3 regions of the Exiguobacterium sp. KKBO11 genome follow, and region 3 is predicted to be linked to each of the others. Evidence: riboswitches for the same ligand, from Rfam matches in the RefSeq annotation. Region 3 holds a riboswitch; each other region holds the start of a gene.
What was found. Region 3 has a riboswitch for thiamine pyrophosphate ahead of AYO36_RS06670 (ECF transporter S component). Riboswitches for the same ligand answer to the same signal wherever they lie in the genome.

Region 1: another riboswitch for thiamine pyrophosphate. It lies ahead of thiT (energy-coupled thiamine transporter ThiT); the one in region 3 lies ahead of AYO36_RS06670 (ECF transporter S component).
Region 2: another riboswitch for thiamine pyrophosphate. It lies ahead of AYO36_RS08345 (thiamine phosphate synthase); the one in region 3 lies ahead of AYO36_RS06670 (ECF transporter S component).

Annotation. Positions count from the first base shown of each region.
Region 1 is NZ_LUCU01000011.1:879,106-888,887, forward strand. It holds gene pknB (Stk1 family PASTA domain-containing Ser/Thr kinase) at 1-1,335, shown strand, start outside; gene rsgA (ribosome small subunit-dependent GTPase A) at 1,361-2,266, shown strand; gene rpe (ribulose-phosphate 3-epimerase) at 2,269-2,925, shown strand; TPP riboswitch at 2,948-3,057, shown strand; gene thiT (energy-coupled thiamine transporter ThiT) at 3,118-3,678, shown strand; gene AYO36_RS04580 (thiamine diphosphokinase) at 3,680-4,282, shown strand; gene AYO36_RS04585 (amino acid permease) at 4,337-5,740, opposite strand; gene rpmB (50S ribosomal protein L28) at 5,881-6,069, opposite strand; gene AYO36_RS04595 (Asp23/Gls24 family envelope stress response protein) at 6,353-6,715, shown strand; gene AYO36_RS04600 (DAK2 domain-containing protein) at 6,741-8,414, shown strand; gene sdaAB (L-serine ammonia-lyase, iron-sulfur-dependent subunit beta) at 8,515-9,177, shown strand; gene sdaAA (L-serine ammonia-lyase, iron-sulfur-dependent, subunit alpha) at 9,182-9,782, shown strand, end outside.
Region 2 is NZ_LUCU01000022.1:247,300-257,081, forward strand. It holds gene AYO36_RS08330 (thiazole synthase) at 1-226, opposite strand, end outside; gene thiS (sulfur carrier protein ThiS) at 229-429, opposite strand; gene AYO36_RS08340 (FAD-dependent oxidoreductase) at 426-1,370, opposite strand; gene AYO36_RS08345 (thiamine phosphate synthase) at 1,367-1,960, opposite strand; TPP riboswitch at 2,043-2,145, opposite strand; gene nagZ (beta-N-acetylhexosaminidase) at 2,202-3,422, opposite strand; gene AYO36_RS08355 (OsmC family protein) at 3,419-3,844, opposite strand; gene AYO36_RS08360 (MFS transporter) at 4,035-5,219, shown strand; gene AYO36_RS08365 (DoxX family membrane protein) at 5,347-5,835, shown strand; gene AYO36_RS08370 (hypothetical protein) at 5,864-6,157, opposite strand; gene AYO36_RS08375 (hypothetical protein) at 6,240-7,334, opposite strand; gene AYO36_RS08380 (hypothetical protein) at 7,345-8,160, opposite strand; gene AYO36_RS08385 (ATP-binding cassette domain-containing protein) at 8,157-8,834, opposite strand; gene AYO36_RS08390 (GntR family transcriptional regulator) at 8,827-9,207, opposite strand; gene AYO36_RS08395 (hypothetical protein) at 9,360-9,548, opposite strand; gene AYO36_RS08400 (glucose 1-dehydrogenase) at 9,562-9,782, opposite strand, start outside.
Region 3 is NZ_LUCU01000011.1:1,263,448-1,273,229, forward strand. It holds gene AYO36_RS06640 (hypothetical protein) at 1-866, opposite strand, end outside; gene AYO36_RS06645 (hypothetical protein) at 863-2,131, opposite strand; gene AYO36_RS06650 (alpha/beta fold hydrolase) at 2,286-3,104, shown strand; gene AYO36_RS06655 (NAD(P)/FAD-dependent oxidoreductase) at 3,177-4,208, opposite strand; gene AYO36_RS06660 (energy-coupling factor transporter transmembrane component T family protein) at 4,264-4,986, opposite strand; gene AYO36_RS06665 (ABC transporter ATP-binding protein) at 4,958-6,487, opposite strand; gene AYO36_RS06670 (ECF transporter S component) at 6,484-7,056, opposite strand; TPP riboswitch at 7,157-7,256, opposite strand; gene AYO36_RS06675 (50S ribosomal protein L25/general stress protein Ctc) at 7,352-8,029, opposite strand; gene AYO36_RS06680 (GNAT family N-acetyltransferase) at 8,322-9,782, opposite strand, start outside.

The DNA.
Region 1 (9,782 bases), 380 kb from region 3:
GAACTTGTTACAGGACAAGTCCCGTTCGAAGGTGATTCACCGGTTGCGATTGCTTTAAAGCATCTGCAAGATACACCGCGTCGCCCATCCGTCTTGAATCCGAAAGTGCCACAAGCGCTTGAGAACTGTATCATGCAGGCGCTCGCAAAAGCACCGCATGACCGCCAACAGTCCGTCGCAGCCTTTAAGACAGATATGGTGACGGCGTTGTCTGACGAACGAGCAAGTGAAGGCATCCGTGGTGCAGAAGAGGATGAGATGGAAAAGACGATGGTCTTATCGCCTGTACAAGTGCCAGAAGAATCAAAAGCGGAACCAGAATCACCCGCTGTCACGACCGTTCAACCGAAAACACCGGAAAAGAAAAAGAAAAACCGCTGGTGGATCGTCCTCTTATTGCTCATATTGCTAGGTGGTGCAGCTACGACGTTTGCGATGTGGCCAGATCCAACGGTCACCGTACCATCTGTCGTCAAGTCGGATGGAGACGAAGCGGAAACGAAGCTTGAGAAACTTGGATTCGTTGTTGAGACGACAGAACGAAATAGCGATACAGTCGAGGAAGGCGATGTCATCAGTCAGACACCGCGTGAAAACGCACAAGTCAAGAAGGGTTCGACAGTCAACTTGGTCGTCTCTACAGGTAGTGCTCCGGTCGAAGTACCGGATGTGACAGATGACGCTGAAAAAGAGGCGATCGCCACATTAAAAGAGGCTGGATTCGCAAAAGTCGAAGTCGAACGTGAAAAGTCGGATGAAATCGCGCGAGGTAATGTTATCCGACAATCGATCTCTGCTGGAACGGAAGTGATCGCAAAAGAACAGACGATTACGATCACTGTCTCAGAAGGAACTTCGTCCTTTGAATTGAAAGATTTGACGAACTTATCGAGTGATGAAGCAAAAGCGTATCTCGATGAAATGGGTCTCGACGGCACGTTTGAACAAGAATTTTCAAGTGACGTGAAGCTCGATCAAGTCATCCGTCAATTCCCGCAAGCAGGAGCACAAGTCGAACCGAACGACTCCGTGACTGTGTTCATCTCAAAAGGTGAGGAAGAAAAAACGGTGACGGCAACGTTCCCTGAAAAGGTCGTCTATGATGCGGTCAGCGAGAACGAGGACGAGGAACCACCGAAACAAGTCATCCGGATTGAGACGGAAGACGCGAAAGGGAAGCGGACCGTCATCGAGGAATCGATTGATCAAGATGAGACATTCGACGTGCCGGTGACGATTGATCCAGGAGAAGAAGGAAAAATTACGATCTATAAAGACGATACGGTGTATCGTTCAAAAACCATCACGTACAATCAAGCAAAAGACGCACAATGAATGTGATGAAAAAGGAGTGCATAGGATGACGGAACAACGCATCGAAGAGAATCGAGAAGGAACGATCATACGTCTGCAGGGTGGCTTTTATGATGTCATGACACCAGAAGGAGAGGTCCGTTCACGGGCAAGAGGGAATTTCCGAAAACGCGGCATCAGTCCAGTCGTCGGAGACGAGGTCGTTCTTCATATCGAAAGTGAGACAGGATATATTCTCGAAGTGAAGGAGCGGGACAACTTTTTAGTACGCCCTCCAGTCGCGAATATCGACCAGGCATTGCTCGTCGTCTCGGCGGCAGAACCTGATTTTTCAGCGCACTTGCTCGACCGATTTCTCGTTTTGATCGAAGCGAAGGAAATTCAACCCGTCATCCTATTGACGAAGATGGATTTGCTGGACGATGTTAAAGGACCGGCTGTCCGAGAGGCGATTGCCGCTTACCGGAAGATTGGGTATACGGTCATCGAGACATCAAGTGAGACGTTGGCAGGTATTGAGCAAGTCCGTCCGTTACTTGCTGGAAAAACGAGCGTTCTCGCCGGACAATCCGGTGTCGGGAAAAGTTCATTGCTCAATGCACTGGAACCCTCTCTTGATTTAGAAACAAGTGCGATCTCGAAATCACTCGGACGAGGACGTCATACGACGCGCCACGTCACATTGATGCCGCTTGCCGAAGGATTGATTGCCGATACGCCAGGTTTCTCGAACCTCGATTTTCCGTATGATATGGAAATCGAGGATGTACGGTGGAGTTTCCCTGAATTCGTGGCTGTACAAGATGATTGCAAATACCGAGGTTGCTTGCATTTGAATGAACCCGGTTGTGCCGTCAAGGAAGCCGTCGAAGCCCAAGAAATCATGTCCTCTCGTTATGAGAACTATGGTATGTTTATAGACGAAATCAAGAATCGAGCCCGGAGGTATTGAAGATGATTAAAATTGCACCATCTATCTTATCAGCAGATTTTGCGAATCTCGAACGCGATGTTAAAGCAGTCGAAGCAGCAGGCGCGGACTATATCCATTTTGATGTCATGGACGGTCAGTTCGTACCGAACATCTCATTTGGATTACCTGTGCTTAGCAGCTTACGTCAAAAGACGGATATGATTCTCGATGTCCATTTGATGATCGACCAGCCAGAACGTTTCGTCGAGGATTTCGTCAAAGCAGGGGCGGACATCGTGACGTTCCACGTCGAAGCGACGAATCATGTCCATCGTGTCTTGCAACAAATCAAAGCAGCGGGCGCAAAGGCAGGAGTCGTCTTGAATCCCCATACGCCATTATCAACGATTGAACACGTCCTTGAGGATGTCGATATGGTTTTATTGATGACGGTCAATCCGGGCTTCGGTGGACAAGCCTTCATCGAGCGTGTCATGCCGAAACTCGCAGCACTTGCGCAAATGAAAGCAGAGCGTGGTCTGACATTTGAAATCGAGATTGACGGTGGCGTCAATCCGGAAACGGCAAAGCTTTGCATCGATAACGGTGCGAACGTTCTCGTCGCAGGATCAGCAATCTACAATGCACCAGATTATGCGGAAGCGATCACTAGCATTCGTCAAGGGGCTGCCGTATAATAAGAACGAGAAAACGAAATATGATGACCGCAAGGGGTGTCGCTTGAAAAGCGGCTGAGAGGAGTCTTTTAGACTTTAACCCTTCGAACCTGTTCCGTTCAAACGGACGTAGGGATGTGGCGCACGCAGGCAGTACGGCGTTCGTCGTACTGCCTTTTTGCGTCCTCTCGTACAATGAAGGAGGAAAATAGCATGAAACGGTTACAAATGATGATGGAAATTGCCATCTTCGCCAGTCTCGGAGTCGTCTTTGATTTACTGATTCCATTCAAAATGCCACAAGGAGGCTCAATCAGCTTAGCGATGTTACCGATCTTCGTCATGGCATTTCGCCACGGTGTCGTCGGAGGGGTCGTCACGGGAGCGCTTGTCGGTACGATTCAATTGATGTTCGCTCCACAAGTCTTGACGATCGTTCAACCGATGCTTGACTATACGATTGCGTATGGTGTCGTCGGATTAAGTGGTCTGTTCGCGCGTCAAGTCAGACTAGCCGCGCGCAATGGACAAAAGAAAAGCTTGATGGCGTTCGTTCTCCTGGCGACGTTATTAGGCGCAGGACTCCGTTATATCTGTCATGTCATCAGTGGAATCGTCTTTTTTGCCGAGTATGCCGAAGGTCCAGTCGTACCGTATTCATTGATTTATAACGCGACATACATGGTACCGTCTTACGTTCTTTGTGGTGTCGTTGCGGGTCTTTTATTCACGACTGCGCCACGCTTACTCCGTTATTCGGCACGAGGCGTCTGAGATGCGGGCGATTCTCGTCTGTGCCGGTCCGCGAGAAGAAGCGCCGGATTTACTGACGTTTTGTCAGCCAGGTGACTTTATCGTCGGTGTCGACGGTGGTGTTCAGACGATTGAATCGTTTGGGCTGACATGCGACCTGACGATTGGTGATTTTGATTCTCTTGGTTATGTACCAGAAGGGGCAATCGTTCATCCGGCCGAGAAAGATGAAACGGATCTCGAACTGGCACTTCGTACAGTCTCAGAGAAGAAACAGTTTGAGGATACCTTCATTATCGGGGCGACAGGTGGGCGGCTCGACATGACCGTCCAAAATGTATATCTATTGAAGCGATACCCAGAGGCACGACTCGTGACGAAACGAGAAGAGGTACGATACTTGGCTGAGGGAACGTATGCAGTCGAAGCAGGGAGCTATCATTATCTTTCGTTCATTCCACTCGTACCATCGACTTTAAGCTTATCCGGAGTCAAATATCCACTTGATGCACATCCAGTACCGGTCGGAGGTTCCTTGACCGTCAGTAATGAATGGTGTGCGTCAGAAGCGAAGGTAGAGCTCCATCAAGGAGAACTATTGATGATGCGGACGCTTAAGGAATAGCACAATCATAGGAAAGAGGCCGTGGATGACTCCGCGGCCTCTTTTTAGATGAAATTATTCTTCGAGTTGAGAAGGGGCGACACGGATGTCGCTTTGAGCGGATAGATGTTTTCCTTTGACGAAGAGATGATAACTACCCCACATGACAAGGAAGAAAGGAACACCGATGTATAGAGCGATTCGTTGATCCGCTTGAAACGCAAGACTGACGAGGACGACGACGTTAAGTGTCAACGAAATCAGTGGTAACACCGGATAGAGTGGTGTCTTGAATTTCAGTTCGGATACATCGTGTCCGTTTCGGACGAACTGACGACGAAATGCAAGCTGCGAAGCAGAGATTGAAATCCAGCCGACTTGAGCCCCGAGTCCGGCTAAGGACAAGAGCCAAATGAAGACGGTATCTTCTGCGAAAAATGCGGTCAGAAGCGATAACATCGCGAACATCATCGTAAAGAGCAACGCCCGCATCGGCACACCACGTGCATTGACGTAAGATAATTTCTTTGAAATCATCCCTTCTTGCGCCATTGCCCATAACATCCGAGTCGCCGCATATAATCCGGAGTTTCCGACGGACAACAACGCTGTCAAGACGACGATGTTCATCAAATCAGCAGCGTACGGAATACCGATCGCATCAAAGACCATGATGAACGGACTGCTGACTCCGCCAGCTGTTTCATACGGAATTAATGCACCAACGATCGTAATCGATAAGACGAAGAAGATGAACGTCCGCCAGACTGTATTGCGGATGGCTTTTGGAATCGATTTTTCGGGCGTGTCGGACTCCCCAGCCGCAACACCGATCAATTCCGTTCCTTGGAAGGCGAAGTTGACGGCAATCATCGTCGTCAAGACACCGAGAATCCCGTTTGGAAACCAACCGCTTGCCGTAAAGTTCGCAAATAACGATGTCGGACGATCTGCTTCCATCGGTAACCAGCCGAACCAAGCAGCGCCACCTAGAATGATGAAGAACAGGATCGCGAGGACCTTCAAACTCGAGAACCAGAATTCAGCTTCACCGAATGCTTTGGCGGAGACGGCATTCAGACCGAACAGCAAGACCGTAAAGACGGTACACCAGACGACAACGGGTACGTTCGGAAACCAGCGGTCCATCAAACTGCCGGCAGCTGTAATTTCGAGTGCCACCGTCACGGCCCAGCCGAGCCAATAAATCCAACCGACGGCAAAGCCGACCCCTGGTCCGATGAATCGGGTCGTATAGGTCTGAAATGACCCCGAGACCGGCAGATAGACCGCTAATTCTCCTAGACATAACATCGTCAGATACATGATGGTCCCACCCACGATGTAACTGAGGACCGCCCCGAGAGGTCCTGCTTGTGAAATCGTTAATCCTGACCCTAAAAATAAGCCTGTTCCGATGATTCCGCCGAGTGAAATCATGAACAGGTGTCGACTCGTCATCTCTCGTTTGAGTTGCATGATGACTTCCCCCAATTCTGACAAAATAAAGTACGTTCCTATTGTAAGCGTTTTCAATAAAAGCGACAATTAGTTTATGAGAAAAATAAATGAGGGCATAAAAAAACCGGAAGGGAAGATTCCCATCCGGTGGTTGCGCCTTATACGCGTTCGACTTTACCTGATTTAAGAGCTCGAGCTGAAACCCAAACCTTTTTCGGCTTACCGTCGACGAGGATACGTACTTTTTGTACGTTGACTCCCCAAGTACGTTTTGTTTTGTTCAATGCGTGTGAACGGTTGTTACCCGACTTTGGCGATTTCCCAGTAACGTAGCATTTACGTGCCATGCGTTCCGCCTCCTTTTATGTTGTTTTGCGTTCGTCCTAATAGACACTTTGCTATCTTAGCATGGTGTCAGGGCGGTTGCAACATAAAAAAAGTAGCTGACAAGAAAAAAACTTGACAGACAACCTCGAAATTTAAAATAATGGATGAGGATGATGGTAAAAGTTCATTTGACCGCTACTATTTTTCACTTATTCATTGTATAGTCAGTACGGCGACTTTTCAATAGTAGGTCCTTATAGTAGAATTATGAGAAGAATACAATATTCAAAGGGGGCTACTCAGGTGGCGATCGAGATGAAAACGACCTATGGAAAGATTGATGTAGATAATGATGTCGTCGCGCAACTTGCGGGCGGCGCAGCAATGGAATGTTTTGGTGTCGTTGGTATGGCATCCCAGTCTCAAATCAAGGATGGTCTTGCTGAACTCTTAAAACGTGAGAACTTTGCACGCGGTGTCATCGTTCGACAGGCTTCAGAGCAGGTCCATATCGATATGCATATCATCGTAAGCTATGGAACGAAAATCTCAGAGGTGGCGAACAACGTACAGAGTCGCGTGAAATACACGCTCAGTCAGGCACTAGGTCTTGACGTGACATCTGTGAACATCTTTGTCCAAGGAGTCCGCTTGACGAATGTCTAAGGCGGGAATAGAGGAGGAAACTTTAGTGAGTGTAGATCGTTTAACAGGAGCGCAGTTAGTCAAGATGATTCAAAATGGCGCGGCGAATCTCTATCAAAATGCAGATTTCGTCGATTCATTGAACGTCTTCCCTGTGCCAGATGGTGATACGGGAACGAACATGAATTTGACGATGACTTCAGGTGCAAAAGAAGCAGGTAAATCAACTTCGGATTCTGTATCGGAAGTCGCGAACGTCTTCGCACGTGGATTATTGATGGGGGCGCGCGGAAACTCTGGCGTCATCTTAAGTCAATTGTTCCGTGGATTCTCGAAATCAATCGAAGGCAAAACAACGATTGATACGAAGGAATTCGCAGATGCGTTACAAAAAGGTGTCGATACAGCATACAAAGCAGTCATGAAACCGGTCGAAGGGACAATCTTGACGGTTGCCCGTGAAACAGCGGTCGCTGCTATCGCACAATCTGAGACGACGACGGATTTCTTAGAGTTGATGCGTCAACTCGTCGAAGCTTCGAAAGTATCGCTCGACGGTACACCAGAACTTCTTCCGGTATTAAAAGAAGTCGGCGTCGTTGACTCTGGTGGTCAAGGTCTCGTCTGTATCTATGAAGGATTCCTCGCAACACTCGAAGGAAAAGAACTCGACAAACCGCATGCGCCTGTCATGGAAGCACTCGTCGAAGCAGAGCATCATAAAACGGCTCAAAGCTTCATGTCGACAGAAGAAATCCATTACGGTTACTGTACGGAAATCATGGTTCGTTTCCAAGATGACAAGCTTGCGAATGCACCATTTAGCGAAGAAGACTTCCGTAACGAATTAGCGGAATTCGGTGATTCATTGCTCGTCGTAGCGGATGAAGAACTCCTTAAAGTTCACGTCCACGTTGAAACACCAGGAGAAGTCATCACAAAAGGACAACGTTTCGGTGAACTCGTCGCTGTTAAGATTGAAAACATGCGTCAACAACACTCGACGATCCTTGAAGAAGAAGGTGCGAACCAAGTCACTCCAGTCGCTGCACCGAAGGCAAAAGCGAAAGCAGCCCTCGTGACAGTCGCAATGGGTGAAGGAATCAGCGAACTCTTTAAATCACTCGGTGTCAGTGTCGTCATCGAAGGCGGACAAACGATGAACCCGTCGACGGAAGATATCGTTAAGGCGATCGAGGATGCACACGCTGAACACGTTTATGTCTATCCAAACAACTCAAACATCATCATGGCCGCTGAACAAGCAGCATCTGTTGCGAATTGTGGTGTGACGGTCGTGAAATCAAAAACAGTTCCACAAGGTTTAGCAGCAACAATCGTCTATAATCCAGAAGCGACTGTCGAAGAGAACGAAGCGCATATGGCAGATGCGATTGCAGCTGTTAAGTCGGGACAAGTCACATATGCCGTACGTGATACGAACATCGATGGTGTAGAAATCAAGAAGGACGACCATATGGCGATTGCTGAAAAACAAATCGTCGCTACGGACGCTTCAAGTCTTGGTGCCGTCAAGAAACTCGTCGATACACTCGTCACTGAGGACGACGAAATCATCACGGTTCTTTACGGTGAAGGCGTCTCAACAGAAGAAGTTGACGCACTCGTCGCGTACATCGAATCGGTCAATCCGGATGCTGAAGTGGAAGTCCACGACGGCAAACAACCACTTTATTCGTACATTTTAAGCGTCGAATAAAACCATCATACTGAAAAAGGGCGACTAGCCTTTTCACGAATCCCACCATCTGCGATAATAGAGGTGGGATTTCGTTTGTTTCATAGAGAGGGGAAAAGAAATGAAATATCGTAGCGTCTTTGACATCATCGGACCAGTCATGGTTGGTCCATCGAGCTCGCATACAGCAGGAGCTGCACGGATTGGATTGATGGCGGGTAAATTATTCGGGGAAACGCCTACTGTCATCCACATCACGTTTTACGGTTCATTCGCGGATACGTATCGTGGACATGGAACGGATGTCGCCATCATCGGCGGTGTTCTCGGATACGATACGTTTGACGACCGGATTCCACAATCGATCGATATCGCGAAGTCGAAAGGGATTGAGATTCATTTCGAGACGAGTGAGGCGTTGACGGATCATCCGAATACGGCTCGTGTCCATTTGACGAATGGAGTAGAAGAGTTTGAATTGGTTGGTATTTCAATTGGTGGGGGAACGATTGAAATCACGGAATTAAATGGTGTACCGCTTCGTTTGTCCGGTGGGGGACCGGCACTCGTCGTCTTGCACCATGACCGTTTTGGTGCGATTGCAGCCGTGACGAGCATTTTGGCTGATTACGAAATCAATATCGGGCATATGGAAGTGTCACGGCATGAAAAAGGAAAACAAGCACTTATGGCAATTGAGATTGATGACCGGATAACGGCAGAAGTGTTGGAAGAAATCGATCGGTTACCTCAAGTCGAGCGTGCCGTCATGATGGGAGAGTGAAGACATGTTTAAATCCGTAAAAGAACTCGTCGCCATCGCGACGGAACGAAATATTCCGATTTCGGAAGTCATGATCGAGCAAGAGATGACGGTTCGTCATTTAGAGCGAGATGAAGTCTATGCGATGATGGAACGAAACCTGCAAGTGATGGAAGAAGCAGTCGCTCGTTCACTTGATGGTGACGGTGTCCAGTCGGTGACAGGACTGACCGGTGGGGATGCTGTCTTGCTTCAACGGTACCGTGCTTCAGGTAAAGGATTATCCGGTGATTTATTACTGGACGCCGTTAGTAAGGCAATCGGAACGAATGAAGTCAATGCTGCGATGGGAAAAATTTGTGCGACACCAACGGCAGGGAGTGCCGGCGTCGTGCCAGGCACGTTATTTGCTGTCAAAGATCGCTTAAACCCAACGCGTGAGCAGATGTTACGCTTCTTGTTCACATCCGGTGCGTTCGGCTTCGTCGTCGCGAACAATGCATCGATTTCCGGAGCGGCTGGTGGCTGTCAAGCAGAAGTCGGTTCGGCAACAGCGATGGCAGCAGCTGCCATCGTTGAGATGGCGGGCGGAACACCGGATCAGTCAGCGCATGCTTTTGCGATCG
Region 2 (9,782 bases), on a different contig from region 3:
CCGTCTTCGCACCGGCCGTGTTCGGCAGTAAATCGTACTTCGCTAAATCAAGCGACTCCAAGAAATTCGCTTGTTGTTTGTCGAAGATATCGAGCCGACGGACGGCGAATGTCAAAATTTGTGAAGCAGACGCATCGATTGCTTTCTGCTGTACCGTAGCATCCGTATATTTCCCTGTTCCGAGTAACAAGCGTGATTCAAATGTCTTTTCTCCAATTTTCAGCATATTTATCCTCCTCCTACGAAATGAACGATTTCAAATGTGTCATTGTCCCGAACGACCGTCTGACCATATGCCACGCGATCGATTATTTGTCGATTCTGTTCAACGATGACGAGCTTTTCCCCTAAGCCAAGTTGCGTGAGCATGTCCTCAATTGTTTTAATCTGTTCGATCGTGTGGTCATTGCCGTTAATCGTAATGTTCATCGGACTTCCTCCTTCTGAATCAACCGTAATGTATTTACCAAGACTTCCGCTGTCGCCGGTGCGAGTAATATGCCATGCCGATGATGCCCCGTCGCTAGGAAGATCCGACGGGATGAATCGGCGACTCCGATATATGGCAAGCCGGACGCCGTTTGTGGTCGTACACCGGACCAGACTTCTTCGATGACCGCGTCACGAATCGGTGGATACAGTCGTTCTGCTGCTTGAAGCAATGACGTGACCCCTGCGACACTGACACCGACCGTCTCGTCGTGCGGCAGTTCGGTCGCACCGATCAAAATCCGACCGTCTGCTTTTGGCACAAGGTAGACAGCGTCGTCAAACAGGATCGAGCGTAACGGCTGACCCGCGAGACGGACGGCGAGACATTCCCCTTTGACCCCATATGTCGCGATCGAAATGCCGGCTGTATCGAGCAAAGCTTGCGAACCCCGTCCGGCAGCGACCGTCACTGTTTGTCCGGTCCAGATTCCCGCATTCGATTCGATCCTAATGAAGTCATCGTTCTCTTCGATGCGTGTGACTTCCACCTGTTCTTCAATCGATATGCCACGTGCGTGTAAGGCATACATCAATGCAGTCGTCAGTCGTCGTGGATCGATTTGACCGACCGCCGGAAACAAATTCTCGCGTCCTTTACGTTTCAACAAAAACGGTTGTTCCCGGTACCCACAATCGATACCAGTCTCTCGCTCGAGTCGACGTGCAAGCAACGGATACAGACGACGACTTCGTGCGGCAAGTGCATGTAATTCCGCTCTCAGCTCGATGTCCGTCGCAAGCATCCCGGCAGCCGCGCGACTCGTTCCTTGTCCACCTGCTCCGCGTTCTAAGACGACGACGGATTCATTCTGAAAGGCGAGACCGTAAGCAAGCGTCAAACCGATGACTCCACCGCCGATGATGATGTGATTCGTCATACCCGTACCCCCTGATAATGCTTGACGGCGGCGAGCGGATCCGAATGACCGAGAATACCCGATAAGACGGCGATTCCGGTTACACCGGTCGCTACGATTTCAGGCATGCGTTCTGGTGTAATCCCGCCAATTGCAATGACTGGTTTCGTCGTGAAGGTGACGACTTGCTTCAAGGCGTCAATCCCTCGTGGTGGCACGTCCGGCTTCGACGCTGTCGGATAAATATGACCGTACAGCAGGCGGTCGGCTCCTTCCGCTTCTGCTGCCAGTGCCTCTGCTAGCGAATGGACTGATTTCCCGATGACGAGATTCGGAAAATGACGTCGCACATCGCGGACACGTAAGGACCGGCGCGTCAGCTGCACACCGATGCCGGCGACATGGGCGACGTCGACCCGATCATGAACCGTTAACTGATCAGGCGAATAACCATGCGCAAGGAGCGCTTCAATTAGATCAAGTAATTCTGCCGCCGATAAGTTCGGTTCTCGTAGATGCAGCTGATCCGTATAAGGTTGAAGCGATTGAAAGGTCTTTATTTCGTCAAGCGGATTAATGGATCCCGTCGAAATCAGATGTAAACGCATCATGTTCTTCCTTTCCATACGAAAAAGGACCACTCCCGATGTTGAAGGGAGTGGTCCGAAAATGCGCTGAAGCGCTAAGGATATCTAAGGTTTCGAGCCACTTCCCTCCGCTAGTACGAACTAGATCAGGTTCAAAGGGTCCGGATACTTCCGTCTCAGTCTGCTGGGAGACTCCCCTAGTGTCTTTTCGTGTTTAATTGGCTTGCCCCATTAGTCTAGCATGAGTCGCTTTGCTTCGCTAGTCCTAGTTGAGCGCTTCCACTTGCTGAATCAGTTCCGATTTCGTTGGTCGCTGTTGCTCTTGGCTGTCGGCATACGTCTGCTTCAGCTTCAGGATGCGCATTACTTTGGCATCGAGCATCTCCGGCGTCAGCGTTTTTTCTTTGACGGCTTGCATCACTTCAGCATGGACCTTTGTGTAAGCACCTGCCTCTGAAAACATCGCCATATCAGCTCCATTGACGAGCGACTGACGTGCCGCTTCTGCGAGACCATATTGTTTCGTGATCGCCCCCATGACGAGATCATCTGTGATGATGACACCGTTGAATCCGAGTTGTTGACGCAAGAGGTCAGTCAAGATCGGCTTTGAGAGCGAGGACGGATTCGTATCGTCATACGCGGGATAGAGAATATGGGCGACCATCACCATCTCGGCGCCCTCTTGAATCGCTTCTTTAAACGGTAACAGTTCCGTCCGCTTCAATTCTTCCTTTGATGCCGTCACTTTCGGTAGCCCGACATGGGAATCGACACTCGTATTGCCGTGACCGGGAAAATGTTTGACGACCGGAATCGTTCCCGTCTCCTGCATCCCGTGCATCAGGGCCGTACCAAGCGTCGCGACGGTCTTCGGATCAGCACTTAACGCACGGTCGCCGATGATCGGATTGTTCGGATTACTGTTGACGTCAAGGACCGGCGCGAAGTCCATTTTGAAGCCATAAAAACGTGACAAATGTCCGAGCGTACGTCCGACGTCTTCCATTTTCACTTCATCTGCTCCTTGCGCTATCCGTTGACTCGTCGGTAACCGTAATCGTTGATCCGGTACCCGGCTGACGCGTCCGCCTTCTTCATCAATCCCGACGAAGGCATACGGTTTTTGGTTCGTCTCTTGAATCGCACGCGTGAACGTCAAGAGTTGCTCTTCTGACGTGATGTTTCCACCGAGCAATAAGACCCCGCCAATCGCATGCGTCTGTAATAATTTTCGGTCAGCTGCTGAAAGTTCCGTGCCGGCGACTCCGATATAGAGCAGTTGATCGATCTTCTCGGACGTCGACATCGCTTTAAGTTGCTGCTTTAATCGTGCTTGTTGTCGTTCCTCTTTCGTTGGTTCAGGTTTCGGTTTCTTTTCTTCTGTCGGTTGCTTCGTTTCCGGTTGTGATGGTTTCGTTGGTTCCGTCGTCTCCTGCGCACACCCTGCAAGCAACAGACAACCGATCAGTACGGTTTTCTTCACAAAGGATCCTCGCTTCGCACACCATTGATCGAATAATAAACGGAAATCTCAGCGTTCAGGGATTGCGAGACCGAACAATATTTATCCTTTGATAACGAGATGGCGCGACGGACCTTATCTTCCGGGAGATCACCTTCGAGCCGGTAATGAATCGAGATCGACGTAAAACGCCGCGGATGGTCCTCTGCCCGTTCTCCTTCGATATCCATTTCGAAATGGGTGATCGTCAAGCGCATCTTCTCTAAAATCGAGACGATATCAATTCCTGTACAGCCGGCAACGGCATGTAGCAAGAGTTCAGTCGGTCGTGGCGCTTGGTTTTCACCCCCGTTTTCGGGTGCTGCATCCATCGCCAGGTGATGCCCTGATTCCGTCTGTCCACTAAACCCCATCTGTTTGTTCCATGTCACTGTCGCTTGCATCGTTTCCACTCCTTTATAAGTAGTCTTCTTCTGTAGTATACGCAAAAAACAGTACTCCTGGAAATTCACACGCTATTTCGAATAATGGTTCTTTTCCCGAAATCTCGCTTTGCGATACCCGACGAAATCGTTTCATGCTATCCTGTTACTCATAGTTTCGCGCGCAAGCGCTAGAATTGAGGAATTATCCATGTCACCTACTACTCGTTTAAGTCGACGCGATTGGCTCTTGATCGCCACGTTGTCGCTCCTGACGTTCGTTCTCGGAACAAGCGAATTCGTCATCGTCGGGATCCTCGCTGAAATCTCCTCAGCCCTTGATATCACGATCGCAACAGCTGGTACGCTCGTTTCAGCCTTTGCCATCTCCTTTGCAATCGGTACACCGATCGTCATGTCGCTGACCGGTCACCTGGAACGGTGTCGTCTGATCCTACGTCTCTTACTCGCCTGGGTCTTATTGAATCTTGCCAGTAGTTTTGCCCCAAGTTATGAAGTATTGCTTGCCACCCGTATTCTGACAGCGATCCTGACCGGCGTCTTGATTTCACTCGCGATGGTCGTCGCCAGTGACGGTGTACCTGTCTCAAAACGTGGTGTCGCCGTCTCGTTCATTTTCGGTGGTTTTACACTTGCGAACGTCCTTGGTGTCCCGATTGGAACGTTCATCGGTCAACACGCTGGATTCGAAGCCACGTTTTGGCTGACAACAGTCATGGGATTGATCGCGTTTCTCGCCGTATGGAAGATCGTTCCGGTCCAACAATCGACGGGTTCCGGTTCAATCAAGGAGCAGCTTGGACTGCTCGCCAACCCACGGATCCTGATCGCTTTCTTTATTCCATCGTTCGGATTCGGGGCAACCTACGTCGTCTACACGTACCTTGTACCGATTCTGCAAACGGAACTCGGGATTGCGAAGACGTGGATCAGTCCGATCTTGCTCGCTTACGGCGTCGTCTCGATCTTTAGTAACATCCTTGCCGGTAAAATCGCCAGTAAAAATCCGATGGGACGCTTACGGTTTGTCTTCGTCGTACAAGCAATCGTCCTTGCTGCGTTATACTTCACGACAGCATCCCTTCCGCTTGGTCTGTTCAACATCGCCTTGATGTCGTTGATGTCGATTTTACTAACGACTTCGACACAAATCTACTTGATTGACCTCGCTGAAAAGTTCAACCCGGAAGCAAAAGGACTCGCCGCTTCATTGATGCCGGTTGCGAGTAACGTCGGGATTGCTTTTGGTTCGGCACTCGGTGGCATCGTCTATGCGAACGGTCCGATGATGAACACGGCACTCGTCGGTGGACTAGTCGCGCTTGTTGCTGCTTTATTAACTGCAATCAGTCATCGCCTCGATCAACGGTCATGAAACCGTTACCTTACCCTTTTTTGTAACAGGTCGATGACGGTTCGATGACGTTATGATGATAGTCCCCATCTCGCTGATGATTTTTCAGTATGATGGGGACTATGTTGTAGTAGAGGAGTGTCTGAAAGTGAAAGCATTACACATCATCGGTCTCGGTCTATTGACGGTCATCCGACTCTGGCTCGGAATCCAGTGGTTCATCGCTGGAATCGGTAAGTACATCAATGGCTTCGATGCAAAACCGTTTCTCGAAGGAGCGCTCGCGAAGTCAACGGGCGAAGAAGCACTCGTCAGTTCCTGGTATGCGACGTGGATCGAACAACTCGCCTTACCGAACGTCGGGCTGATCAACGCCTTGATTCCGTTCGCGGAACTCGTCGTCGGGATCCTGTTGATTCTTAGTCTGTTGACAGTTCCTGCACTCGTTGTCGGAAGCATCATGAATCTCAATTACTTACTCGCTGGGACGATTGCCTTGAACCCAGTGTTCTTAGCAGCGTCAATTGCCTTACTGGCTGCAGGACGCTTTGCGTATCAAATTGGCATCGATCACTGGATCATCCGCTGGTATCGTTCGTCACAGCAACCGCATCCCCTGGACCGGATTCCGGTCTAACGAAAAAACTCTCCCGCACGTGGGAGAGTTATTTTTTTTGTTGCTCAAGAATTGTCTGTTGTGTCGGGGTCCCACCGACTGAGACCGTCCGCTCGAGGAACAGATAGGGTTTGCCATCGACTTCAAAGCGACGGTCACCGAGATAACGGGCCGAGTGCCCATCCGTTGCGAGCTTTTGTTCGATGGCTGCAACATGTTCGTCGAGTGAATAAAACCGATCGTCGAACGTCATTGTGATGTTTTTCTTACGGTACCCGAGTAAGAAATTGTAGTAGAACCAATACATGGCACCTGCAAAGACGACAAAAATCAAGAATTGCATGTCAGTTCCCCCTTTGTATAGTCTTTATACGTTGGAAGAAAACGGGAGGTTTCAAATTAAGAGTGGAAATTAGTTAATTTTATTAATTTGTTATGATGCTATTTAAGAGTAGTTCATTTTTTGATCCTTTTTTATGAATGTCAGCTTCATAAACAATCTCAGATGTCAGTGGATTGATCACTAATGATTTGACTTCATCTTTTTTCGTTCGGTAAGCGAAGTAAATATAATCACGATCTACCGTAACGCTTCTATTTGAGAACGCTTCATCCGTCGCAATCGAATCAAGCTGAATCGAGTGCGAAGAGGACTGGTGTGATTCGAAATCGTAGATTTGCCATTCAAATCTTTTCTTATCTGATACTTGTGCAGATGATTCATCAAGACCTAAGAAATATTTTCCACCGTTTATAGCGTATGAGGAGTACACTTCCTCGAATTCTTTTAATATTTTCGTTTGTTTACCATCCTTCACGACGGTTTCAGATAAAAAATCCTCAGAACCTTCTACTTCTTTTACTTGGTCAACAATCATTTTCCCATCATAAAACGATCGAATCGCATCATCTTTTCCTAAAGCGTCAGGTAATTTAATTTTTGTCATCGATTTCTTTGTTAAGTCGATTTGATAGATATGTTCTCTTTCAATTTCTTTGTTAAGAGTAGACGAATCAATCAATAACATATCTTCTGTTCGTTGAAACGGAGAAAAACGTAACTTTTCATTCATTTGTGTTTCAGGGAATTTAATTGTCATGCTTGACAATTTGTTATTCAAAGCATTCCAATACTGTAGCTCCAGCTCGTCATTATTCAACTTATTTATACCATATGTAACCGAATCTTGTGAAAATACATGTGTATCATTTTTCCAAATGAATTGCTGGAACGAACGTGGGGCATCCTTCCAACTAGATTCATCATTAAATAGATACGACAGTATTGATTTATTGTACTGCTTAACGTCCCCGTTCATCGAAATATTATATTCGTTCGGATTTTGACCCCACTCACTGAGACGAAGTTGCATATTTTGAACGACATCTTCGTTCGGATCGCCTTTTTTCGTTTCGACGATAAATTTCACCTTATCGAACGAGAGGACCTGCCCAACATAAAATCCTAAAGACACAATACAGATGACACCTAAAAGTAATACATATTTGATTGAACGCATAGTGTCCTCCTTAAACAGCAATTTTCCATTTTAATAAACGAAGGCTTCTCCAAATCACATAAACAAAATAGATAACAAACAAGCTCATCAATACATATGCCTTTTCCGAGTTCAATAACAGCTTAGTCTGATCTAAGAAATACATACTTGCTACTAAGCAAATGACCATAATAAAAATCTCAATTCCCACTCGAATGAATCCACTCCATTTACGATAGGAGCGTTCAATTAAGACAAGCAAAAACATAAAACTTACAATGAACAATGATAATGCAAGAATTACAAATAAATTCGTCAAATTCAGCGAAAATAATTCACCTAATGTACTTCCGACAGTTCGTAAGCTATTTTTATCCATATAATCCTCTCGAACAACCAACCGGAAGAGACGGTTACCAATTTGAATCAAACACCATTGGATACCAAGAAAACTCATGATGATTAAAAAAACTGTTGTCAATTTCGAGAAGAAAATACTTGCACGATTCCCTGGAAGCATCAATAAACGATAGATATACTTCGTTTCACCTATCCAATCGCGGTACCAAATCTGAATAGAATAAATAACGACTAATGCTACACCAAGCAATGTCATGTAACTGAAAAAGGAAGTTGTATCAATGAATGAAATTTTTCCGATGTCATTGAATGCTTCATACAATGTAGCTGTATTTGACTTCAAGTAATCTTCAATTCTGCGCTCATGTAGTTTGACGTTTACAACGACCGACACTAACTCAATCGCTGCCATCACAAGCACGGCGATTACATAAAGCTTAAAACTCCGCTTAATCTCTTCGTTCGTCAATTGTATGTATTGTTTCATCGCAAATAGACCTCCCGCATCCGGTCCTGAACCGATTTCCCGTACAGTTCCCGCATCTCTTCCGTCTCATGTTCATCGATGATTCGACCGTCCTGTAAGAAGACGACCCGGTCGATCAAGTGCTCGATTTCCTGAATTTCGTGTGTCGTCATCAGGATGCCGCGTCCTTCCATGAAGTGACTCGAGAATAGTCCTGCAATCTGTTCCTTCGTAAACAGATCGATCCCAGCGAATGGTTCATCGAGTAATAAGTACGGACGATCGAGAGCGAAACCGAGGATCAAGCTGACCTTCGCCTGGTTCCCTTTTGATAAGTCCGTGATCTTATCTGTCGATAACAGCTGGAAGATCCGCATCAGTTCATCCGCTGTCGCCTGGTTCCAGTCGGAGTAATAATCCGCCATATACGTCAGCGCATCACCGACCGTCATGTAGCCGGGCATCGTCTGGATATCCGGAACGAAGGCAATCTTGTTTCGATTGACCTCGCCATCGACGAGAACCGTTCCCGCGTTAACTGGGACAAGGCCTGCGATTGCCTTCAGGATCGTTGATTTCCCCTCACCGTTAAGTCCAATCAGACACGTCAATTGATCCATCGGAACGGAAAACGAGACGCCTTGAAGAACTGGCTTTTTACCGTATTTCTTTTGTAACCCATGGACTTCAAGCATCGATCTTCCTCCGTTCCGTTTCCTGATACACCGTCTCGATTTTTGAGACGACCTCATCGAGTGGGATTTGAATCGCTTTGACGGCATCGATGAATTCAGAGACGGCTTCTTCTAGCATCTCGGCACGTACTTTTTGGACGACTTGTGGATCACGTGTAATCTTACTCGGGACATTCCGTTCTGTCGTAATCAATTGTTGCTCCTCCATCTCTTTGTATGCTTTTTGTGCGGTATTCGGATTGATTCCGAGCTGTGCGGCGATTTCGCGGCGGGACGGGATCTCTTGCCCGCTTTGCAATTCCTCGGTCGCGATTCGTTGTTTGAACCAACGGACGACCTGCAGGTACACCGGGCTTCTTTGGTCGAACTGCATCGGTAGACCTCCCTTTCCTGTGTAATGTATTAAAACAATAATACACTTCTCTTCTGTATCATACTCACCATACAGTTTGACTGTCAAGATAGTTTGTCTTCTTTATCACGAAAAAACCACCATCCAATTTTGGATGGTGGTCACTTCACTCATTAATAGGGATTCGGATCCTCCTGCGGTGTATCCGGAATCTCGGTCGGTTCTGGGAACGTATCCGGTTCCGGCTGACGGACCGGGTCTTCCTGTGGCGTATCTGGCACCTCGCTCGGTGGTGTCTGTGGTATCTCGTCCGGTTGATGATCCGGTTCGCGTTCAGGCACTTCATTCGGATTCTTCTTCATCTTGATCTCCCCCTTAAGACGTGATGTAATCGCCGCCGTTGATATGAATCGTCTGACCTGTGACGTAACTTGAATCACGGGAGGCGAGATAGACATAAGCCGCTGCATTCTCCGACGGCTGTCCCCGACGTTTCATTAACGTGTTTTCCCCATGTGCCTCCACTTTTTCCTTCGTGAACGTCGCTGGAATGAGCGGCGTCCAGATCGGACCGGGCGCGACGGCATTGACCCGAA
Region 3 (9,782 bases):
TCCGGCTCTTGAAGTTCAGGCGGTCGTTCCATCGTATGTCGAATCGATAATTCATAGCGGAATTCGCGTCCGTTCTTCTCCGTTGCGATGAGCGTTCCGTAATGTTCCGGTGTCCCGTCACCCGGGATGAACCGGACCTTGCCCGGTTGTTTCATCGAATGAATCGGGCGTTCCACATGGCGTCCACCGTATAACTCGGGTAAGCGCACCATCACGTCATAAGTCGAACCGAATTGTTGATTGTAGACGAGATAGAGTTTGACGTCACGTGTAAATGGTGTGAGTGAATGCGTGTACGTAAAGATCGTCGTCCGAGAATCTTTTTTCGTGACATCCGTCACGTCGATGACAAGGTAACCTGAACCTGGGAGCTCTAATGTTCGAGCGGAGTGATCGGCAACCTTCTCATTACGAATGAACCGATCGTCTTTTTTCAATACAGTAGGCTTCATGTTAAAGTCCTGTCGTTGTGGAGTCAGATCTGTCTTCTTGAAGACATCGTCTTTCTTTGCTAGCGGATAATATCCACTTTTTAATGGCGTTTCGCAATATAAGTAGGTCTTCTTTCCGGATTGAACGTAACGAACGGTTTGACCTGCATAGTCATCGAATGGATTCGCCATCATGACGGAATAGATGCCGCCGACAGAGTAATCTTCGGGTGCATCGCTCGCTTTCGACGCGCACGTTTTTTGGATGACGATTCGTTCCTTCGCTGACAAGGTTCTTGGACCTTGATCACTAAATTGTCCTCCATCATATAGTTGTGATAAGTAATCCCATTTAAAGTTTGGTGCGTCTCTTTGACAACCGCTTAATGCTAGTGTTGCACCAAGTGTTAGTCCGATCCAGTAACGTTTGTTCATTGATTAAGCACCTCACTAAGTGCTTTACTGGTCGTACCTGACAGCTTGGCACCGTTCTTTGATCCTGGTTTGACGACATAGATTTCAAGCTTTTTAGCGCGTTTTCGTTCGAATAGCTCGAACATTTGGCTTTTCCCTTCGCGCATCAACGTTAATTTTTTCTGCTTTAGTTTTGTGCCTTGTGGCTCCATGACGTCGGTCTCTTTTAATTCCTGAGCGATTTTTTTCGCTAGTTGATCCGGTATTGCTGAGACGAACTTATAATCGCTATCGATGAGCTGTTTCGGTGATTGATGGATGAAACCGACATAATCGCTTGTGGATGCTTGAAGGAATCCATAATCGTAATTCACTGGTTTTGTGTAGGTTTTATTAAAACGCAAATATATCGATGTTTCTTGGACGACTTTTCCGTCCTCTTGTTGCCGAACGGTTGCGAACTGGACAGTCTGACCTGTCGCAATCGTATCCGGCAGTTGCTTTCGCTCAATCTGATAGGCTTGTCCATTCATATATTCTTGAATCGTCGAAGGGAATCCGACACGGTCACCACTGAACATCAGCTCGATCGACGATTGTTGGACACCACCATCCGGACTAGCGCGAAAAGCTAAATTCAATTCGGAACCGGATAGTGACTCGATCGTCTCAAAGAGTGTTTGTTCTTTATCTTTGCCTTTCTCTTTCATGTAGACGACGAGTTGTCCTTCCGGTGGTAAAGATAGTTGATAGGACGGGAAAAGGTACCGTCCGAGCTCTTTTACTTCTTTACGATCTTCGTTTTCCTGTTTTTGTTGATCTGTCACTTCTTTTGGAACGGGTCCAAAGCGAACGACTGTCGATTTAGCTTTAACCGGTTGTTTTGACCAATCGACGAATGGATAATCACTTCGCTTGATCTGATGGACCGCATAATCCGCATGGCGAATCGGCTGACACGCCAGATAGTCCTTTTTTTCGTCTGACAGGAAACGGACGTGTTGGAACTCACGCCCTTGGATACTCGGAGGCAGGAAGTATAAGTCAAATCCTTCGTGTTGCACATATCGATCAGGTAAGTGCTTCATGTCTGGTTTTTGCTGGCAAACCTTCAACAAAGCAGCGGTTTGTTTTTTCGGGAGATCCGGTATCTCTTGCCCATCAAAGGTAGTCGAAATACCGCCCCAGTAATTAACATCGTATGTAAGGTCTAAGTATTGTTCTTTACCGCATCCGGCAAGTAAGACTACGCCTGCGAGAATACCCGTATGTATATAGCGTCTCATGAAAAACCTCCTTTATCCTAGTGACTATATTTTACCATAATTTCTATAATAGACAGAATTTTCTATAATGCTTTAACATTAAGATGTTTGATATCTCTTGACTCGGGAATAATAGATGCATGCACAGTCAATCTATTTTTATGGGGGTTTTATGATGGGTACATTCATTCAAGCAGTTGATGGCACGAAAATTTATGTCGAGGATGTCGGATCGGGTCAACCGGTCGTCTTTTTACACGGCTGGCCGGCAAACAACAATATGTTCGAGTATCAAAAGAATTTGCTCGTCGAAGAAGGGTACCGTTACGTCGGGATCGATTATCGCGGTTATGGCAAATCAGATGCGCCGGCAACGGGATACGATTATAAGACGATGGCGTCCGACATTAATGAAGTCATCGAACAGTTGAAATTAACGAATGTCACGTTGCTCGGCTTCTCGATGGGAGGAGGAATCGCCTTGTCCTATCTCTTGCAATACGGGGATTCAAAAGTTAGTAAACTTGTCCTCGCAGGAGCTGCGGCACCTGTCTTTACGCAACGCGACGGTTATCCATACGGGATGACGAAAGAAGAAGTCGATGCGTTGATTGCCGACACGAAACAAGATCGTCCGTCGATGCTCAAAGGATTCGGGGAAATCTTCTTTGCGAAGGAACATCCAGAACCACTTCAACAATGGTTCCACGGTCTTAGCATCGCCGCTTCGTCCCACGGTACGATTCAGTCAGCAATCGCATTACGTGATGAAGACTTACGTGGAAAACTCGAGAACATCAAAGTCGATACGTTGATCATCCACGGTAAAAAAGACCAAGTTTGTCCGTTCGAGTTCGCGGAAGAAATGCAAAAGGGAATCCCACATGCACGACTTGAAGTCTTCGAAGAGAGTGGGCACGGTATGTTGCTTGATGAACAAGAGAAGTTCAACGAAACGTTACTCTCGTACGTTAAAGGAAATCAAACCGTCTAATCCAACAAGCCATGGACACCCGTCCATGGCTTGTTTTTGTGTACAGAAAAAAGCGTGCGCCGGCGCACACTTTTAAGGGCGATACTTCCGCATGAACCGTTGATCGATCCAGCGCTTCAGGTACCAACCGAACGGGTGAGTCGAATACTGATTGCCATACATTGAAACTGCATGACGTGGTCCCATCGATAAAATCGTCAAATAGTTCGTTTGCGGACGATAGGTTTGCAGTGCCTCTTCCTGGACGTACCGTAAGAGATTCGTAAGCAGAATCGGTGCTTGCCGGACAGCTGTGACGCCATTCTTTGGAATATCGGGATAAGCGACGAGGGTCGCTGCGTCACCCGCAGCAAACAGACTTGGATGATTGAGCGCTTGCAACTGCTCATTGACGAGTAGGAACCCGTCTTCCGTGAAGAGCTTACTATCTGCAAACAATACCGGTGCTTTCGCACCCGTTAAGCGGATGATGGCATCTGACTCGATTGGTGGATGATGTGAAAAGCGGAGAGGAGACGCCTCGTTCAGTGGCCGTTCTCGAATCCAATGAACATCGAGTTCTTGTAAGCGTCTCGCAATCGCTTCCGCTGCGGGGTGTCCTGAAAGTAACTCTGGATCCGTGATCAGTGTAATCGGCACATCCGCCACTTTCAAGGACGCCGCCATCTCGACGGCCGCTGCGCCGCTTCCGATCACGACCGGACGCTTTGCTTGTTGCAAACGCTTTAATGTATCCGGTAACCGGTAGTTCGGTTTGATCGATAATCGTGTCGTGTCTTCCGCCCAATCGAACGAGCCAATATTCGTCGAGACGACGTCATAGGTGTAGCGTCTGCCGGATGCACCGAAGACTAGCTTTTCATCGGGGTCGATTTTGATGACGGTCTCTTCGATGAACTGTTTATCATTGGCGCGACACAGTGCGGCGACGTCGATACGGATCTCATCGATATCGTACGTTCCGTCAGCAAGTCCGGAGTACATGCCCGAGTAATATTGGTACGTCGAGGCATTTAAAATCAGCCACTCGACGTCTTCTGTGGGTCCATTGGTAATGCAATGCAGGTGAGCGTGCCCTGCACCAATCAAGAGGATTCGTTTCATGTCGTTCTCCTTCAATCTGTCTTGCTAGAATGTACCCGGATACGGGTGGCGATAATCATAGCCAAAAAACAAGACTGATGAACAGGAGGATGACCATGAGATAGATAACATCCTGGTGCTGAACGACTGGCACTTCATAATATGTCCGTTCCGCTGAAAAATGACGGGCTTCGAAAGCGATTGCCATCCGTTCTGCCCGCTGAATCGATCGCGAGAAGAGCGGTAAGCCGATTGATAGGAACGCATCACCAGGAAAGCGACTGTGCACGTTCCGAATCATTCGGACTCGCCGTAAGACGCGGACTTCTTCGACCAGTTGTGGCAGAAAGCGGATCCCGGCAAGGAACCCATACGCGAAGCGAGGGGACACCTTTGCCTGGTGAATCAAGCTCATCACGAACCGGGTCGCATCGGTCGTCGTGACGAAAGCGAAACTTAAGCAGACGAACGTCGCCATCCGTAAGGCAAGTAACCAGCCGTGCATGACACTTTCCGACGTGACATGAAACCAACCGAACGACCAGAGCGTGTTCGTACCTTTGCCAAACGCCGCCATCATCCAGAACGTCAATAAGAATAATAGACTGTAAGGTGCGAGCCGTTTCAAGAAATCGACGGGAGCCCATCCGGAGAGGAGTAGCAAGGCGATAGCAAAACTCAGGAACACCAACGTCTTGACCCAGTCATTCGTTGCAATTAAGGCAAACATGATCAAAAACAATCCGCTCCCCTTGATGACAGGATTGAGTTTAGCGAACGGTGACGCGTTCGTCTGCATGGCGCTTCACCTCCTGGAATTGGTACGAGAGTGGACGTTGTAGCTGACAGCGTTCGAGTAACGGAACGTCAGCGAATAACTCGCTCGGACGCCCGTCAAAAGCAATCCGCCCTTGCTCCATGACGAGGACACGATCCGCGTATCGGGCGACGAGTTCCATATCGTGTGTTGCCATGACGAGCGTCGTTCCGTTTTGTTGTTCCGTCAAAAACTGTTCCATGAGCCGCCGTGTCGTCAATCCATCCTGTCCGAACGTCGGTTCATCGAGCAACAATAAATCCTTCGTCTGCCCGAGCATCGTCGCGACGCTGAGTCGTCGTTGTTGCCCCGTACTAAGCGCAAGCGGTGATTGCTGTTTGACGGATGCGAGTTCCAGCCGTTCGAGCAACGCTGTGCGCTCGTCACTCGTCGCTGCCCGGTGACTCCAGTCGATTTCCGCTTCGACTGTCAGTTTGAGAAACTGCAGATCCGGTTGTTGAAAGACATAGCCGACGTGCTCATAAAAGCGTCGCCGGGAGTAACGCTGAGCCGGACGTTCCTGGAACCGATATGTTCCTTGATGCGAGAGCAACCGACCGAGTGTTGCAAGCAACGTACTTTTCCCGGAGCCGTTTGCCCCGAGCAGCATCACCCATTCTCCCGTCTTCAGGGAAAATGTCGCATCGGTCAGTGGATAAGGTGCTTTCGTCGATAATGCAGCGACGTGTAACAAGGCAGTGCCTGCTGTAGCGACTGAGGGAAGCACGTGAAGTCGCGCTGCTTGTGGTCCATCTATGGGTAACGTCTCTAACGTATACGGATACAGAGAGGGAACAGCGACCCCTTTTGCTTGAAGCTCCGTATACGCCTGCGGGAACAAATCCTGTGGATGCGCCGTTGCAGTCACCGATCCGTCCTCAAGTAAGACGATTTTGTCGATGTAAGGTAAACAGACATCGAGTTGGTGCTCGATCAAGACGATCGTTAAATCGTGTTCTTTCTGAATCCGAAAGATCAACGCCATCAGCTCGTGTTGTCCGATTGGATCAATCTGGGCTGTTGGTTCATCGAGTAATAAGATCGTCGGCTCGAGCGCTAAGACCGCGGCGAGCGCGAGGCGCTGTTTCATCCCCCCGGATAGACTCGCGATCGGTGTCGAGAAGGGGAGAGGGAGACCGACGAGTGCGAGTAAGCGTTCAATGCGTTCCTCCATCTCCGCACGTGGAATCGACCGGTTTTCTAAACTAAAAGCGATTTCGCGTCCGATCGTTTCCATGCAGAATTGTTCTTCTGGATTTTGAAATAAGACTTCGACCGAACCGGACCGGGTAACGGTACCAGTCTGTTCGACTTCAATCGTCTCCGGTGTCAGTCCGGCTAGGGCATGAAGCAGTGTCGTCTTGCCACTCCCACTGCGTCCAAGCAAAAGGGTCGTTCCTTGTTCGATCGTCAGCGATACATGATCGAGCACCGATTTCATCTGACCCGGATAGCGGATGCTGAGATCGTCGACAGTAATCATGCGACTTCCCGTTTCGCACGTCCTGCCGCAAACCCGTTCAAGACACCGGTCGCAACAAGGCGACGGACGAGAATCGCTGCAAGCAACCCGCCGAGTAATGCACCACTGATCAATTGTAAACCTGTTGTCGCAAGCAACGTCGTCGTCGTGTAGTAACCGAATCCGTTCGCGATCAGACTATAGACGATGCTACCAATCGCGGCTCCAACACCCGATAACATCAATGTCCAGGTGTCGTAACGGCGATAACGCGTCATCGCAAAGACGAGTTCCGCACCAAGTCCTTGGCAGACCCCGATGAGAAGAGCCGATAAACCAAAGTGACTACCCGTGAACAGCTCGACGGCTGCCGCGACGATTTCCGCGATGAGGGCGGCACCTGGTTTTTGAATGATTGCTGCGACGAGCGGGCTCGCGATGATCCAGATCCCAAACATCCAGTTGGCGCCGACTGGTCCGAAGATTGCAGACATCGGTAACCAGAGTGTTGACCAACCGAGATAGATGACCCCGCAAGCGACGGCGAGCATCATCATGACCATGATTTCTTTCATTTTCCAGTTTTGCATTAGGTACGTCCTCCTTAGAATGGGGGAGACGCCAAAAAAGACCGCCCTCCGTAAAAAAGAGAGCGGTCCTCAGAAAAACTGCGCGCAGCAGGAGTCATTGGATGTGATCGCTCCACTTTCCTACGCTAGTATGAACTAGATCAGGTTCGAAGGGTCCGAAGTGAATCGTCTCAGCCAAATGGGCTCCCCTAGTGGATATGGTAATAGATGATACGCTGTTCACTTTAGGCAATCTTCTGTCTATTGTCAAGACACAAAAAAACGATACGCCACGAAGGGCGTATCGTCAAACGACTTATTTGTTGTCTTCGTTCTCTTCTTTTGCTTCTTCTGAAGACTCTTCCGTAGCTTCCGCTTCGTTGTCTTCGCCAGCTTCCGCTTGCGCTTCAGCTTCTGCTTCTTCGATTTCCTCAAGCTCTTGTTCAAGCGTTGATTCGACGACAGCTGCGACTTGAATGTCGCCTTCTGTGACGATACGGAAATCTTTTTGTTCCGGAAGATCAGCTACAGAGATCGAATCGCCGATTTCGAGGTTCGTGACGTCGACTTCGACGTTCTCTGGTAATTTATCTGGTGTTGCTGCGACTGTTACTTTAAAGAGTGTCTGTGACAGGAATCCGCCGACTTTAGCGCCAGCTGCTTCACCGACGAGTACGACGTCTGCTTCGACTTCTGTCTCTTCATCCATTTTAACGGCGATGAATTCAACGTGATCGACAGTTGGTGTGAAGACATCCATATCACGACGGTTGATCAAGACGTTAATATTTTTACCGTCGAGTTTCAGTGAAATCAAGACGTTCTCACCGTTTTCTCGAACGATTTTAAGCAATTCTTTTTCTTCGAATGCGATTGGTGTACTTTCCACTTTGTAACCATACACGACACCAAGAGCTTTTCCTTCATGACGTAATTGTTTACGGAGTGAGCGTGGACGTACCTCGCGTTTTTCGGCTGTTAATTTAACTGACATGTTCATTTCCCCCTTGAATTTGGTATAGCCCTCAAAAGGTAATGAATGTAGGAGCAGGACAAGTCCTGAACAATATGAAACATGCTAAGACAATCGGTTCCAGACTCGCATTGAGCCTGACGCTTTCGTGACTTTGCATTTCTCTCCCAGGTCATTACGCTGATATTGAGAAACATGTGTGAGTAAGTCACCGGTTTGATGCGGTGCTAGTGAGTTTATACCCCTATGTTTTAAATCCTTAAACCTCTATTTTTTATTTTTTAAAGTCGAAAGACCTCCAAACCGCTTGAAATCAAGGGTTAAGAGGTCTTTCATTTTTTTCATTTTTTATGGTGATGCGTTGGTTTTCACGGACTAATACACGGATGAGACGTTCGATGTGCCGCATCGTCGTCTGTCCCATCGTTGAGATTTGGAGCCATTGATTATGGACGAGATAGTCGCTTTCATATTGAACATGATAGCCCTGGATCCGGAGAGCGTCTCCTAAAGCGGTTGCCGACGGATGGACGATCGTCAGAATTCCCGGCGCTTGTGCTTCTTGAGTCGCAAGCAGGTTAAAACCAGTCGCCCGAACGGCCTGTTCGAGATAAGTCATCTTGATGGCGGCTTGATCGAGATCAAGGGCATCGAGCGCTGCCTGACAAGCAAGCAACAAGTTCGATGAGCCGGAAAAGGCGACGCCTTCCGCATAGAGTCCGAGATCCAGATAACGTGGAATTCGTGGAGAAGGTAGGATGCTGTCTGTATGACCGATGAACGCAAGACCCGGTAAACCACCAATTGCTTTTCCGGAGACGGTCGTGACGAATTTGCAACCAGCGTATGAGAAACGTCCGGTTCCGACGGCGCTGATCGCATCGACGATGAGTGCGGTTCGTTGATCCAGCAGCGCTTTTACCGCATCGAGATCGTAGAGAACGCCCGTAGACGTCTCACAATGTGTCAACCAGATCCAGTCGTATTCCGTTTGATGCAGTTGACTCGCGAGTTGTTCCAAGTCGATTGGGTGACCGGACGGAAGCAGGTGGACATCAAAGGACTTCCCAGCTCGTGCCGCGTGATCGATCAAGCGTTGACCGAACTCACCACCGTTTAGGATCAATCCGTGTCCACTCAGTTGTTGTGCGACGATATCATTGGCAAGGGTGCCACTGCCGACAGCCATCGAGACATGTGGCAAATCCAGCAACTGACACATCCGACCACGTAAATCTTGATCGAGCTGGCGCATCGAAGCCGTCCGATGCGGGCGCGGTGCTTGTTGTGCCGCTTGGCGGACTGTTGGTGCAACCTCGACTGGACCGGCTAGAAAATGCAGAGGACGTAAGACGTCCGCGATGACGGATCGTTCATATGTTGCGCGCGACAACAACATCGGTACGAACTGGGCATCGCCACTACCGAGCGTTGCTGCGATTGGTGTGAAGCCGAACCGCGCATATAGTTTAGCTTCCCGCGTCGTACCACTGATATAGACATGATCAATCGTTTCCCGCTCCAAGTAGACCATCAAAAAGCGCATCAATTGCATGAACGTACGACTATTGCGGTATTCGGGACGAACGCTGAGTAAACGGATTTCCGCTGGGTTCGTCAGTGTCTCATCTAACGTCACGCCCTTTTCCTCAAGCGAAAAAGGACGATGCTTTCGAATGGCGATCATCGCGACGAGTCGATCGTCTTCCTTGCCGATCAGATAGGTATTTTGATCATGAAACCGGTCAATCCGTTTCCGTTCGGTGTTCGGTTG